Linked DNA regions of Symmachiella macrocystis. The protein of the gene in region 1 interacts with the protein of each later gene in a pairwise test. Links are inferred from orthologs where the notes say so. Each region holds a gene or a part of one and is shown on either strand. Other genes may lie near its edges.

Region 1 (7,366 bases):
ACCTCGCATGAGATGTCCGCCCCCGGTTGGAGTGCGGCGCTCACGGTGTTGAGAAACGCGATGCTTGTGGAATACATCCCGTTCATCGTCTTGCTATTCAGCCTGTATGTCATCAGCGGCGGCATTGCCATCGAGGGACATCTGGTCGGACGGCCAAAATTGAATACCGGCTTTATTGCCGTCGGCGCTTTGATGGCCAGCCTGATCGGGACCACCGGCGCTGCCATGTTAATGATCCGCCCGCTGCTCAAAGCCAACGCCAACCGCAAATACGTTGTGCATACCGTCGTCTTTTTCATATTCGCCGCATGCAACACCGGCGGCTGCCTGTTGCCGATTGGTGATCCCCCGCTATTTTTAGGATTTTTGCGCGGCGTGGATTTCTTTTGGACACTCAAGCTGTGGCCGCAATGGCTGGCGATGAACGGCAGTCTGCTGGTCGTATATTACCTCTGGGATACGTGGCGGTATCGTCATGAAGATCGTTCCGCCGTGGAAACCCAACCCCAGCGCCCGCAACCATTTGCCATTCGTGGGGGAATCAATTTCCTCTGGTTGTTTGGCGTCATCTTCTGCGTCGCACTGCTCGATCCGTCGAAAGCCGTCCCCGGCACGCACTATCACGCGCCGGTTTACTTTCGCGAAATCGTCATGCTGGCACTGACCGGTATGTCGTTGCTCTCAACATCGGCGGCGATTCGGAAACAAAACTCGTTCAACTATGAGGCTATCATCGAGGTGGCGGCGCTGTTTATTGGCATCTTCATCTGTATGCAGGCACCGATTCAAATTCTGCATACCTATGGCCCCTCCTTGGGGATCGACAAATCGTGGCAGTTCTATTGGGGGACCGGGTTGCTCTCCAGTTTCTTAGACAATGCCCCGACCTATGTCGTCTTCTTCGAAACAGCGAAAACAATCCCCACCGACGCCGCCACGGTTGCAGGCGTGGCCGAGCCATCGCTCATCGCCATTAGCCTCGGAGCGGTCTTCATGGGAGCCATGACCTACATCGGCAACGGGCCGAACTTCATGGTCAAGTCAATCGCCGAAAAAAACAACGTCCGCATGCCCAGCTTCTTCGGCTACATGGCCTACAGCTGCGCCGTGCTCTTTCCGCTATCACTGTTGCTGACGTGGGTGTTTTTGGTGTAGTCGGCGGGCAGGCAGGGAGTGGCCGGTGGCGAGTGGCCAGAACGTACGCATGCCGCGCCGGACAGCAGTCATCTACCAACCCTAAGGCCTACGGTCTGCGGCCTAAACCGTCCTCCTCACGCCTGTCCCCTCGCGCCTCCCGCACAATGCGGTACTTCGTCTGCACAAACCCATTGCCAAACGTACGGGTCCATTCGTGTGAGAGCCGTATGTCGTGATCAATTGCGCCGAACAGCGGGATTCCCTCGCCGAGCAAGACCGGGAGCCGCGTGATCGTCATATCTGCTATCAAACCGGCACGTAAAAATCGGCGAATCGTCTCACCGCCGTCGATGTATAGATGCCGACGGCCCTCGGTTTCCAATTGTGCGACCAATTCCTGCGGCTCTTGATGGATGTTGCGTACTTTGGTTTGCAATTCTGCAGGGATGTGAATTGTCCTGCTGGAGAGCACGACCACCGGTAATTTGTCGTACGGCCAGTTCGCAAACGTGAGGACTTTTTCAAAACTGCGGCGGCCCATGACCAGCGTGTCGATGCTGCCGGTGAACTCGGCATACCCGAAGTCTTCAGTGGCCGACATCGTATAGGCGGGGTTCTCTAGCCAGTCGATATTGTCGTCGGCGCGGGCAATAAAACCGTCGCTACTAGTCGCGATGAAAACAGAGCATGTGAGTGGCATGGCGGGCTGATGTCCTTGCTTGGGCGCGAAACCGGCGAGCTGATACTCCGCCACTCGTCGTTACTCAAGCGGCCCGAAGCAATCACCGGCAGGGACGCTGTGACCGCGGAGGAAATCGCCGGCGGGCATCGCGCGTTTTCCCTCGGGTTGGATTTCCACGATCTCGACCACATCCGTGCCGGTTTGAATCCACAAGCCGCCTTCGTCATTTTCCAGGACCGTGCCGGGCAATTCGGCTGAGCGGGCGTCGATTTTGTGAACGTGCGGCACGACCAGTCGCAGCGGTTTTCCGTTGGTGCGATGCCAAAATGTGAACGGCTTAGGCCAAGGCTGCAAGGCGCGGATGTGCCAATCGACTTCGTCGGCTGAACGCGTCCAGTCAATTGCTCCCTGTTCCTTTTTCATCTTCGGGGCTAACGTCGCTGCGGCGTCGTCCTGGACAATCGGATTCGTGGTGCCCGCTGCCAATTCGCTGATGACGCGCTGTGCCAACGGCACGCTGAGTTGCGCGAGTCGCGGTTCTAATTCCCCGGCCGTTTCTTCCGTGCCGATCGTCAGCGACTCCATTCCCAAGATCGGTCCAGAGTCGAGGCTGGGTTCGATTTGGAAAATCGTTACACCCGTTTCCGTTTCGCCGCTGAGGATCGCATAGTTCACCGGAGCAGCGCCGCGGTATTTCGGCAGTAGTGAGGCATGCACATTGACCGCACCGAGTCGCGGGGTGCCCAATAGCTTGGCGGAAAGGATTTGTCCGTATGCAGCCACAACCAGCAGATCAAGCTGCAAATCGGCCATCTCTTCCAACGACTCGGGCGTGTTGACTTTTGCCGGCCGCAGGACCGGTGTGCCGTGCGCTTCGGCCAGTTCGACCATCGGATTGCGCACATGTTTGTGATGCCCGCGACCGGTGCGCGCGGGTTGAGTGTAGAGCGCCACGACGTCGTGCGGCGTGTCGTATAAGCCGGCGAAAGTGGGAACAGCAAACGCGCCCGTCCCCATCATGGCCAATCGTAACCTCGTCATCCGTGCACCCCCTCCACTTACGGAGTCCATTCCTGGAGTTGCTGCTGGATCTCGGCGTCGGACGGGAATTTTCCCTGTTCCTGTCGGCGACGGAACAGCGTTTCAAAATCGGACAACATCGGATCGACCTCGCGGCGGGCCGCCTCGGTCATGCGGTCGGTGAATAGAACCCCGTCCAGATGGTCGGTTTCGTGCTGAATCGCGCGGCTGGCCAGATCGTCAACGGTCAATTCAAAACCTTGCCCGTCCAGACCGTAGGCTTGGACCACAATTTCTCCAGCGCGGCGGACATCGCCATAAAGGCTGGGCATGCTCAGGCAGCCTTCTTCGGCCTCCTGATTTCCCTTACGGCGGACGATCTCCGGATTGATGAAGACGAATTCTTCTTCCGTCTCCGCCGGGTCGGCCAGGAGATTGAGCACGAACAGTCGTATCGGCAGCGCCACTTGATTGGCGGCCAATCCGATGCCGTTGGCTTCATACATCAACTCGAACATCTGGCGGACAGTCGTCCGCAGTTCGGCATTGATGGCCTGAACGGGCGATGATTTCCACCGCAACGCAGGATGCGGATACTTAACAATTTCCATGAACCAACACGTCCCCATACCAACCGTAGACAAAAACCACGATTGAATTATAGGACGTACCGCCCCTGTCGTCGAGTACATCGCCCCGCGGCAAATGATTCGACGAACAAAGACGGGATTCCTGCAAAACCAAGAATTCGAAGGTCAGGCCACTGCTCAACGCTTCGATCTCGTTATCGGCTTAGCGATAGGTCGGCAACGATTCCACCGGACCGACGGCAGTCATCGGAATGGGTTGCAGTGGTGCATAGGCCGTTTGAGGCGACGCCGGACCAAAGTAGGAGCCGCTGTTGTACGGTTGTCCGTATTGTTGCACGCCACAGCCACCTGGACCGCAGTTGCCGGTGCTGCACGGGCTACAGGAGTTGCAAGGTTTGCTCCAACAGCAGCACCCGGCCGCCATGGTCAACGAAAAAATTCCGACAACGGTCAAAAGCAATTGTCTCATAACGCAGTCCTTTGCGGAACGAAGTGGCACAGCCCGTTTCCATTCTCAGGTTACCAATCATGGACTTCACACAATCCCCGCGGGATGCGTGCCTGCCCAATTCAGGGAATGTGACGGTAAACGAGAAGAGGCTGTGAAGTAGGGTCGAGCCACCTGCAGTTCATTCGGGAAACGGTGAGGCGGCTATGGATTATCTCAATAGCATGGTTTTCCAATCCGTTCGTCCTGACACAACGGTCACGCGAACGACACCGGAAAGAATGCACGATTCTGAAATCTTGAAGTGGATCTTGAGAGGAAGTGTTCGGCGGGGGAGGCAGATGTGACCGTGGTCGTGTTTTCAAAAAAAACGCGGCCAGTCACCGGAGCCTGGGGTCCCCCAAGTGAAGAGCGGCGAACGATAAGTAGTTCTTTCATTCACGTCAACGGGGATTCGCCAATTTTGCCATAAGATTATTTGCTCTCAAAACACGCGGGTCGAATGGCGAATCGAATTGAGACAGAAGCCTCTCGACACGATTTCGCTGCCCACAGCACCTCCCTGCACGAAATGCTGCGTCCCGCTCTTTTTCTTGCAATATCTGTGTAACAGTTCGCCACCGGTTTCGCTTCACAGAGTATTGGACCATTTTTTCAAACACACCGTTCCAACGAAAAGGCGAACACGAAATGACTTTCCCAAACAAACGCAAAATGAAATTCGAAGCACTGGAAGACCGCCGGCTCATGGCGGCGGACATCGATCTCGATGATGGCGTACTCGAAATCGAAGGTACGAACGAAGACGACACGATTGAAATCTCTTATACCTATGACGATGGCGAAATCGATGAAGTCCTCGTCGTCATTCGTGATGCCGACGGCGATATCATCGAAGACCGTGACTACGACTTCGACGACGTCGACTCGATTGTCGTCGATGCCAAAGATGGTAACGATAACGTTATCAACAACACCGACATCAGCATGACGGCCGACGGTGGAGCCGGAAATGACACGCTGGTCGGCGGATCACAAGCCGACAATCTGTACGGTGGAACCGGCAACGATTCGTTGGTGGGTAATAGCGGGAACGACTTCATCGACGGCCAAGCCGGTAATGACACCGTTCGCGGCGGAAACGGGAACGACAATCTTTACGGTAGCGACGGCGACGATCGCATCTACGGCGACAACGACAATGACAATATGTATGGTGGGAACGGCAACGACCGCATGTATGGCGGAAACGGAAACGACAATATGCGTGGCGAAGCCGGTAGCGACTTTATGTACGGTGGAAATAACAACGACACTGTCGACGGTGGCGCTGGGAATGACTATCTGTACGGTGATGCCGGAAACGACCGTGTCTATGGCCGTGACGGCAACGACTATATCCGAGGTGGATCGGGCAACGACTCGCTGTACGGTCATGATGGTGCCGACCGCATTTACGGCGACGACGGCCGTGATTGGATGTTTGGTGGTAACGACAACGACCGGTTGTACGGCGGGAACGACCGCGACTACATGTACGGCCAAGACGGCAATGACTACATGCTTGGCCAAGCCGGCGACGACTACATGCGGGGCGGCGATGGTGTCGACTCACTGTGGGGCCAAGACGGCAACGATTCGATTTATGGTGATAACGGGAACGATCAGCTCGTCGGCAACGACGGCAACGACTACGTCCGCGGCGGAAATGGCGACGACCGCATGTGGGGCTCGGATGGCGACGACCGCCTCTATGGCGACGCCGGAAATGACGCCATGTACGGCGGAAACGACGACGATGACCTCTACGGCGGAACCGGCCGGGACACACTGTCCGGTCAAGCCGGCGACGACTACCTCGATGGTGGTTACGACCCCGTCGGCGGCGTGTACGACTCGATTTATGGTGGCAGCGGATCTGACGTCTTCGTCCGCCACTACAAGCCGCTGGGAACCTCCGGTTACTGGCTGCTGCAACAATACCTCTACGGCTACAACAGTGCCGAAGGGGATACGTACCAAAACGTTTACCATCCGTAAGGAAATAGCTGTAAACGGATGTCAATTTTCAACCGCCCCGCCTCGGATTCGTCCGCGGCGGGGCATTTTTGTTGCGGTTTGCCTTGCCCACAGTCCGATTCGATGCCTCGCCAATTGCGACCACGAGTTGCCGGTTGGGGATTTCCCGGCAGGGCGACTGCGTAACCATGTGAATTCCCTATGAATCTGTGGCTAAACAATCCTCTGGCCGTTACGATAGATGTCACGTAGGGCCGATTTTACCGGCCGCTGTTGGCTAACGAGTGCTCTCTGAGCATAGTCCGGTTTTCATTCCGGTCGCCGACACAATCGTCTGGGATATCCGGACCTACATTTCCATCTGAGAGGACGTTGTTGATGTACCTGCGAATGGCCAAACGCGCCTTGTTCGAAACCGACAAGCGGCTGTTGTGGAAGCTCATGTACAACATGGGTTTTAAAGGGCTGCGCAGCGTTTACAAATTCAAGCAGCGGCTCAAACGCGGCGAATATTTTCCACCATTTTTGTACGTCTCAATCATCAACAGTTGCAACCTCCGCTGCCAAGGCTGCTGGGTCGACGTCGCTGCCAAACAGCAGACCATCGATCTGACAGCCATGAACCGGCTGATCACCGAAGCCAAAGAGGTCGGCAACAGCTTTTTCGGCATCGTCGGCGGCGAACCTTTCATGCATCCGGAATTGTTTGATATCCTCGAGCAACATCCTGATTGCTATTTCCAGGTATTTACGAACGGCCAATTCATCACCGATGAAAAAGCAAAGCGGCTTCGCAAACTGGGCAACGTCACGCCGCTAATCAGTGTTGAAGGAACGGAAATCGTCAGCGACGAACGCCGCGGCCGTAAAGACGTGCTCAGCAAGACGATGCAGGGCATTGAAAACTGTGTGAACAACAAACTGCTCACCGGTGTATGCACCTCCGTCTGCCAAACCAACATCGATGATTTGGTGACCGACGCGTGGGTCGACCGACTTATCGAAATGGGTGTGATGTACACCTGGTATCACGTCTATCGCCCGATGGGTCCCGATCCCGAACCAGAGATGGCGCTCACACCCGAACAACAGACCCGCATTCGCAAATTCGTAGTCGAGACCCGAGCGACAAAACCGATCGGCGTCATCGATGCCTATTACGACGGAGAAGGCCGCGCGCTCTGCCCGGCGGCCACTGGGATCAGTCACCACATCAATCCCTGGGGCGATATCGAACCCTGTCCGATCGTGCAGTTTTCCAAAGAGTCGATCCACGACGAACGGCACATTCGAGACGTTTTCCGTGAGTCGGATTTCCTGCAGGATTTCCGCCAACTCGCCGCCTCGTCGACGCGGGGTTGCATCGTGCTGGAGCGGCCGGACTTGTTGGAGGAATTGGTCGTCCTACACGGCGCCAAAGATGCCACCGTGCGGCAAACGGCGCTGGCAGAATTGCAGGCGATGGAAAAC
Region 2 (7,241 bases), 2.8 Mb from region 1 along the record:
GTTCGACAGTGTTGAGCTCAGCGGCCATTTGACGGTCGAGGGGTGAATGAAGACGAGTTCGACATCCGCGTTTTCGGAGGCGAAACGAAAACCTTCGCGGCCCGTGGTACGCAAATGGGGAACGTAGCCCAATTCGTTGAGAAATCCAGACATTTGTGAGGCTCGATCCGGATTGGGATCAATCACCAAGGCAACCGGTTTACCTTGTCCGGTCAAGGCCCGCGATAAAATGCCGATCACGCGATCCACACCTGGAAATTTGGCTTGTGGGTCCAGTTGCATCACCGTTCCCGCCGCAGCGAATTGCACACGGGTGTCGGGATAGTTCAAGGCAGCCAATACCGGCGAACGACCGGCGTCGGCCGAACGGACCATCCGCAAGGTTCCAATTTGTCCGAGAACCCGCAAAGCGGCGACCGCGTTGGCGATTTGGCCCCCTTGAAGAGCTTCCCGCAAGACGTCGGCGACGACATCTTCGCCGGCAACCAATGACAGGTCGTGTGCCGTGCCTGGTCCGGTCGGCAGCGGCTTGTCCCAGCCAGCCAACATTCCGTCGGCGGCGAGTGTCATGCTCAAAAATAAGACTTGAATATCCCGCCGTTCCGGTGACAAAGCCAGGGCTTGACGGGCGAATTTGCTTCCTAAGATGTTCGAGGCCACGCGGGGCGGAACTTTCACCAAGACGACCGATTCCGCTTCCCGTTTCCAGACCCACAGCGAGACGTTTCCGTCATCGTCGACAAGCCAGTCATATTTGTGTTGATAATGCAAACGGGCCAGACGATTCAATTCGGTGACGACGCTTTCCACAGGGGAATCCGCCAAACGTCCGGCATCCATTTTGACGATGCGGGCAATCGCGTCGCGTGCGGCGGCTTTCACACCAGCGGGGACCTTGGGGGAATTGGCGTAATACCACAAATGGCTCAGGGTCTCGCGGTTGCCGACATGGCCCAAGACCGAGATCAATCCGGCGCGGACATCGTCGTCCGGCATGTCCAAGGCGGCGACCAAGGGAGCCTCGGCACGGTGTCCCAACAGCACCAAGATATGCAGAATGTTGCGTTCTTCTTCGGGCGTCGGACTATGTTGCAACATGTTGAGCAACGGCACGACGATGGCTTGTCCACCGTTTTTTAATTCGTGCTCTGCCAGCAGCCGCTGCTCGTTGGAGCCGCCTAGGTCAGCGACCAATTTTTGGATTCGCACGGGATCTCTGGCACGGTCTGCCATCAACCGATTCACTTCTTCCAGCAAATCGCTGGAGACCGGTTGTAATTCCTCGATGTTTGCCATCTTCATGAATTCGGCCGGACCGTACTTCAATCGCAGGTCCAACAGCGTCTGAGCATCGGGCTTCAGCTCCATCAATTGGTCCACATACAGCCGGGCCAGTTTGGGGCGGGCCAGATCGACCATCAGCACGGCCGCCTCGAACAAATCCGGAGCGGTCTCGGGCTGCAGCGGAAGTGGCGAGGTTTTGAGCAGATCTTCTCGCCGTTTCGCTTCGGCTGCTGCTGCTGCGTCCGCATCCACTGGAGATGCATCCTGAGCGATCAGGCTTCCCAGAAGAAGGCCGAACGAAAGCATCAGCAAGACGAGGGTGCCGACAAACCGGCGTGACACGTTGGCCATCAACTCAACTCCGACAATCTTCTGCGTGGACGGTCAAACTGCAAGGCGTGAACTCAATTCACGAAACACGGGGACCGCCATTCGGCCGCTCCGCGAAACGTTGCCTCATCCAACCGAAGAAATCATTTCGGTAACATCAGTGGGGATGCTGTGTGTGCTCTAAATACGACTGCCTACCCTCCCATGGGGGGTGTAGGCGATCGGGAATCAATCATCATATTTTGAGATACCATTGCTATGGTAAAGTGTTTTACGAGTAGATAACAATCATTTTTTCCCTATTACACGAAAATCGAACGACTTGGCCTGTTACTCAAGCCTCGAATTCGCACTTTGACTACTTGTTGCGTTTTCGCATCATCCCAGAAGTGATTGGGACACTGCATCCGATTGTGCCGAAAGTGGCGGCATGACCGCTGGCGACGAATGGTCTCAATTTACCGGATACTTACAGCCATTTGGCCGTAAGTCCTCTGAAATCTGGTATTTGATTTCAATTCGACAGGGTTCGTTACGATTCAATAATTTCGTTCGCCACCAGGTCCTCATACGTCTCGCGACGACGAATGACGCGGTGTGTTCCGCCGTTCACCATCACTTCAGCCCCACGGGGCCGGGAGTTGTAATTGCTGCTCATCGTGGTGCCATAAGCCCCGGCGCTGAACGTGCTGATCAAGTCGCCGCGTGAAGTTTCCGGCAGCCAGCGTCCTTTGGCCAGGACGTCTCCCGACTCGCAAACAGGCCCCACAACGTCGACCGGCTCGCAGCCGGGAATCTCGCCCTCATAGTCGTCCGGAGCCGCCACAGCCGGCTTGACGGGCCAAATCCGGTGAAATGCGTCGTACATCGCCGGACGGACCAAATCGTTCATCGCCGCATCTTGGATCACAAACAGCTTGCCCCCTTCGCGTTTCGTAAACGTTACGCTGCTGATCAGCACGCCGGCGTTGCCGCAGATGAACCGGCCCGGTTCTAGTGCCAAACGGCATCCTGCAGCCCGAATCGCTGGAACGATCACATCGGCGAATGCTTTCGCGGGTGGGGCCTCGTTTTGCTTGTAGTTAATGCCAAACCCGCCGCCGAGGTTGATCCAATTCGTGTCATGGCCGGCAGCGCGAAATTCGTTGACGATTTCGACTCCCTTTTTAACGGCCAGGGCATAAGGCTCGGTCGTTAAAATCGGCGAACCCAAGTGCATGTGGATCCCAACCAAAGACAAGCGCACGTCGGCCAACACCTTAGCTGCCAACTCGCCAGCGCGTTCGATGTCGATGCCGAACTTGTTCCCCTTCTTGCCGGTGGTTGTTTTAGCGTGTGTTTTCGCGTCGATATTTGGATTCAAACGCAGCGCCACGGGAGCCACAACGCCCATGTCGCCTGCCACGGCAGCAATGGCGTCGAGTTCCGCTTCGCTTTCGACGTTGAACATCAAGATGTTCGATTCCAGGCCGAAACGAATCTCTGCATCGGTTTTACCAACGCCGGCAAAGGCGACGCGCGTCGTGTCGCCGCCCGCTTGTTGGACGCGATACAATTCCCCGCCGGAAACGACGTCAAAACTGCTTCCCGCTTCGTTCATGAGCTTGAGAATGCTCAGATTGGAGTTCGCCTTCACCGAATAGCAAATCACCGGTTCCGCTTCGGCAAATGCGATTTGGATTTCCCGCAGATTCGACAGCAACGCATCCTGGGAATAGACCCACAGCGGCGTCCCAAACTCGGCCGCTAGATCAGCGATACGCACTTCCTCACAAAACAGTTCGCCGTCACGATATTCAAAATGGTCCATGATGTCCCGCTAGAAAAAATGATGTCCCGCACGCAAAAACTCGTTCACGGGTCTGAAAACCAGCTAAAAATCACGCGGCCCCCGCTTTTACAAGGGGGACCGCTGTGCGGCCTTATTTCGAGCCTGCTTTGGAAAAACGGTGGGCAGCGAGCAATTCGGCGATCTGAATCGCATTCGTAGCGGCCCCTTTGCGGAGGTTGTCGCTCACGCACCAAAAGCTCAGCCCGTTGTCATGTGAAATATCGCGGCGGATGCGTCCCACAAAGACCTCGTCCTGATCGGTGCAGTTCGAGGGGAGCGGGTAATGTCCTGAGGCGAGATCGTCGTTCACAACGATTCCTGGGAAATTTGCGAACAGCTCTCGCGCTTGGGTGGGGGAAATGGGTTGCTCGGTCTCGACCGTAATCGATTCGCTGTGGCAATTGGCAACCGGAATCCGCACGCACGTGGGATTGATTTGGATCGACTCGTCCCCCAGGATTTTGCGGGTTTCGTAGACCATTTTCAGCTCTTCGCTGGTATAACCATCCGACTTTTCGCTGCCAATTTGCGGAATAGCATTGAAGGCGATTGGGTGGGCGAAGGCCTGGTAGGCGTAGTCGTCTCCATCGAGGTGCGCCTTGGAGCCAGCTACCAGATCGACGCTCCCCTGCGTCCCGGCACCGCTGACCGCCTGATAGGTGCTGACAATCACGCGTCGAATGGGAGAGGCATCGTGCAGGGCCTTGAGGGCCACGACCATTTGTGTTGTGGAGCAATTCGGGCTGGCGATGATCCCCGTCGCATCGAGCGCCGCTTGCGGATTGACTTCGGGAATCACCAACGCCACATCGGGATTCATCCGCCAATAACCCGACTCGTCAATCACGGTCGCGCCCGCTTTGACCGCCGAGGGAAGGTATTCGGCTGCGATGTCGTCTGGCGTGCTGGCGATCACCAGATCGCAACCGTCGAAACAATCGTGCGTGAGTTCCTCGATCATGTGCTGGCCGCCATTGAACGTCAACGTTTTTCCCGCACTCCGCGCCGAGGCGAGGAACTTATAGCTTTTCGCGGGAAATTCACGTTCTTCCAACAGACGCAGCATAATCCGGCCTACAGCACCGGTCACCCCGATTAAGGCCACCTTTTCAAACACGATTCCGTACTCCTAAAAATTGTGCGGCAGCGGATCAATGCCCGCAGCCTCAAACTCAACGAAAGAAACGTCTAACAATCCCGCTCGATGTGCGCACGACTTCCACGATTACCACAGGTTTCGCCGAGGAATTGCGTGCAAGTAGGCACAAACGGGCGGGATTCGATACTATATCGCGATTTGGGCGGCAGATTCAATCATCGGCGGTTGTGGCGGTCGCAGTCGGTCGCAATTGATAATTATCCGCGCCGGTGAATTCAGTCCCTCCGCTTCGATTGCTATACTGCCGAATACGACAACGTTTTTGAGTTTCGAGTTCGCGTCCACAGCGGAAGATCATTTGCAATGAAAGTCTTAGTCGTCGGCCAAGGAGGACGGGAGCATGCCCTGGCATGGAAGTTGTCTCAGTCCCCTTCGGTCTCGAAAATTTACTGTGCGCCGGGCAATGCCGGTACGGCCGCCGATGCGGTCAACATCGATATTTCCTCCGACGACATTCCGCGTTTGGTGCAATTCGCGCAAGCCGAGCAGATTGGTCTGACCGTTGTCGGCCCCGAAGCGCCGCTGACCGCGGGGATTGTTGATGCGTTTCGCGTAGCGGGCTTGACGGTGTTTGGTCCGTCGAAAGCGGCGGCTCAGTTGGAGGGGAGCAAGTCATTCTCGAAGGAATTGATGAAACGCGCCACCGTGCCGACCGCCCAGTTCGCCGTATTCAATTCAGCCGACGAAGCGGAAAGTTACATCAATGATCGCGAAGAAACTCCGTTGGTCGTCAAGGCGGATGGACTAGCTGCCGGCAAAGGGGTGGTGGTCTGTGCGAAAAAAGAAGAGGCCATCGACGCACTCAACCGCATCATGCGGGAAACCGAATTCGGCGATGCCGGTCGCCGTGTGGTCATCGAAGAACGTCTCGACGGGCTGGAAGTGAGTATCCTGGCTATCGTCGACGGCAACACAATTATTCCGCTGGAAACCTCGCAAGACCACAAACCGGCCTACGACGACGATAAAGGTCCCAATACGGGCGGGATGGGTGCATATAGCCCCACACCGCTGGTTTCGCCGGAGTTGATGGATCAAATCATCACACAAATCCTCGTGCCCACCGTCGACACGATGAAGAAGTCAGGTTGCGCGTTCAGCGGCATTTTGTACGCCGGTTTGATGATCACCAATCAAGGCCCCAAGGTGTTGGAATACAACGTCCGTTTCGGCGACCCCGAAGCCCAACCGGTGCTCATGCGGTTAAAGACTGATCTGGCGGAAATCCTCTTGGCCGGGGCTCAGGGGCAGTTGAGTAAACTTCCCCCCCTGGAATGGGACGACCGCCCGGCCGTCTGTGTGGTGATGGCGTCCGAAGGCTACCCGGGCGATTACGAAAAGGGACGAGTGATTCGCGGTCTGGACGCAGCCGCTGAATTGGCCGACACCAAGGTCTTTCATGCTGGGACATCCTTGCGGGGCGAAGAGGTCGTCACCAATGGCGGCCGTGTGCTGGGCGTGACGGCTTTGGGAAACACTGTGGCCGACGCCAAGCTGAAGGCCTACCAAGCAGTCAAACGCATCCGCTGGGACGGCGCCTGGTGCCGACACGATATCTCGGACAAAGCGCGGTGAAGCGATTCAAGATTTTCTCGTGCTCGACGAAGGACATGAAGTGAGGTCCCTATGAGCTACTTCAGTCTGAGTCCCGAAGTCATTTACTACATCTGGGCAGTATTATTGATACTCGCCTGCATTGGTGCGTGGTTATTGACGCTCTTTACGATGCCCGGCAACTGGTTGATCGTGGCCTTGGCGGCTGCGTTTGCCTGGTTTTATCACTCGCCGGCCGTGCACGGGTTGTCGTGGTGGGTTGTCCTTGGGCTGGTGGCTTTGGCCGGGCTGGGCGAATTCGTCGAATTCGTGGCGGGTGCTGCCGGCGCTGCGAAAGAGGGGGGCAGTCGACGGGGGATGATTCTCGCCATTGCGGGTGCGGCGGTCGGCAGTATTGCCGGCGCCATTGTCGGTGTGCCGATTCCAATCGTGGGTTCGATTGTCGCCGCTCTGGGTGGAGGCGCTGCGGGCGCGTTCTGCGGAGCCTATCTTGGGGAATCGTGGAAAGGCGAAAAGAACCATTCCGAAACGCTGGCCGTCAGTAAAGCGGCCCTGATTGGGCGGATTTTGGGAACGGTTGGCAAATTGATCGTGGGGGCGGCGATGGTAGCTGTGGTTTCGATCGATGCCTTGTTTTAGTCACCAAAATAAATGGATGTCCGTGTCCGTTTATAGCCGAAGTTGCGTGGATACCATTGGCGCAGCTGCGATTTCTTGTATCCTGATGTGTATCGAAATTTAATAGTCTTTGCGTGCGGGTGCTGAGGCATTGAGCCTGCAGATAAAACTTTCGACCCATTTGCCGGCGATATTCTCGCCAATCGAAGTGAGCTTCCCTGTGCGGGTTTGTTTAATTCGCGAAAAGTACCTACCAACCGGTAGGTAGAGGCGTTGCGTCCAGCAGTCATTTCAACGGTACACACTTCTCACCATTTTCTTCGGAGAGTCAAAAGATGAAACTCAGTCATTGGGGTGTTGCGCTATCGCTTTGCAGCTGCCTAGCTCTGATCGGGTGTGGACAACCACAGCCGACTGCATCAAGCACGGGTGCGTCCACCACGGAAAGCAGCGATGCGCAAGCGG

The links. Proteins that work in one complex are often made in the same cells at the same time.
Region 2: the proteins of def (region 1) and CA54_RS00960 interact in binary tests that used the Escherichia coli proteins (3 or more experiments, as listed by UniProt). The link is inferred for Symmachiella macrocystis from one-to-one orthologs.

The regions. Positions count from the first base shown.
Region 1 is NZ_SJPP01000001.1:3,006,121-3,013,486, forward strand. The notes cover bases 1,665-4,589. They hold def (peptide deformylase), read right to left. Parts: upstream 3,451-4,589; coding sequence 2,878-3,450; downstream 1,665-2,877. Other genes in these bases: CA54_RS11530 (dihydrofolate reductase family protein), read right to left, coding at 1,665-1,837; fmt (methionyl-tRNA formyltransferase), read right to left, coding at 1,898-2,860; CA54_RS11545 (hypothetical protein), read right to left, coding at 3,632-3,898; CA54_RS30100 (calcium-binding protein), read left to right, coding at 4,568-4,589. Also shown: CA54_RS11525 (sodium:proton antiporter), read left to right, coding at 1-1,155; more of CA54_RS11530, read right to left, coding at 1,244-1,664; more of CA54_RS30100, read left to right, coding at 4,590-5,917; CA54_RS11555 (radical SAM protein), read left to right, coding at 6,275-7,366. UniProt on the Escherichia coli protein: Removes the formyl group from the N-terminal Met of newly synthesized proteins. Requires at least a dipeptide for an efficient rate of reaction. N-terminal L-methionine is a prerequisite for activity but the enzyme has broad specificity at other positions.
Region 2 is NZ_SJPP01000001.1:249,427-256,667, reverse strand. The notes cover bases 2,550-5,349. They hold CA54_RS00960 (aspartate-semialdehyde dehydrogenase), read right to left. Parts: upstream 4,563-5,349; coding sequence 3,537-4,562; downstream 2,550-3,536. Other genes in these bases: purD (phosphoribosylamine--glycine ligase), read left to right, coding at 4,908-5,349; lysA (diaminopimelate decarboxylase), read right to left, coding at 2,550-3,424. In the rest of the region: CA54_RS00970 (HEAT repeat domain-containing protein), read right to left, coding at 1-1,635; more of lysA, read right to left, coding at 2,147-2,549; more of purD, read left to right, coding at 5,350-6,179; CA54_RS00950 (DUF456 domain-containing protein), read left to right, coding at 6,231-6,797; CA54_RS00945 (parallel beta-helix domain-containing protein), read left to right, coding at 7,112-7,241.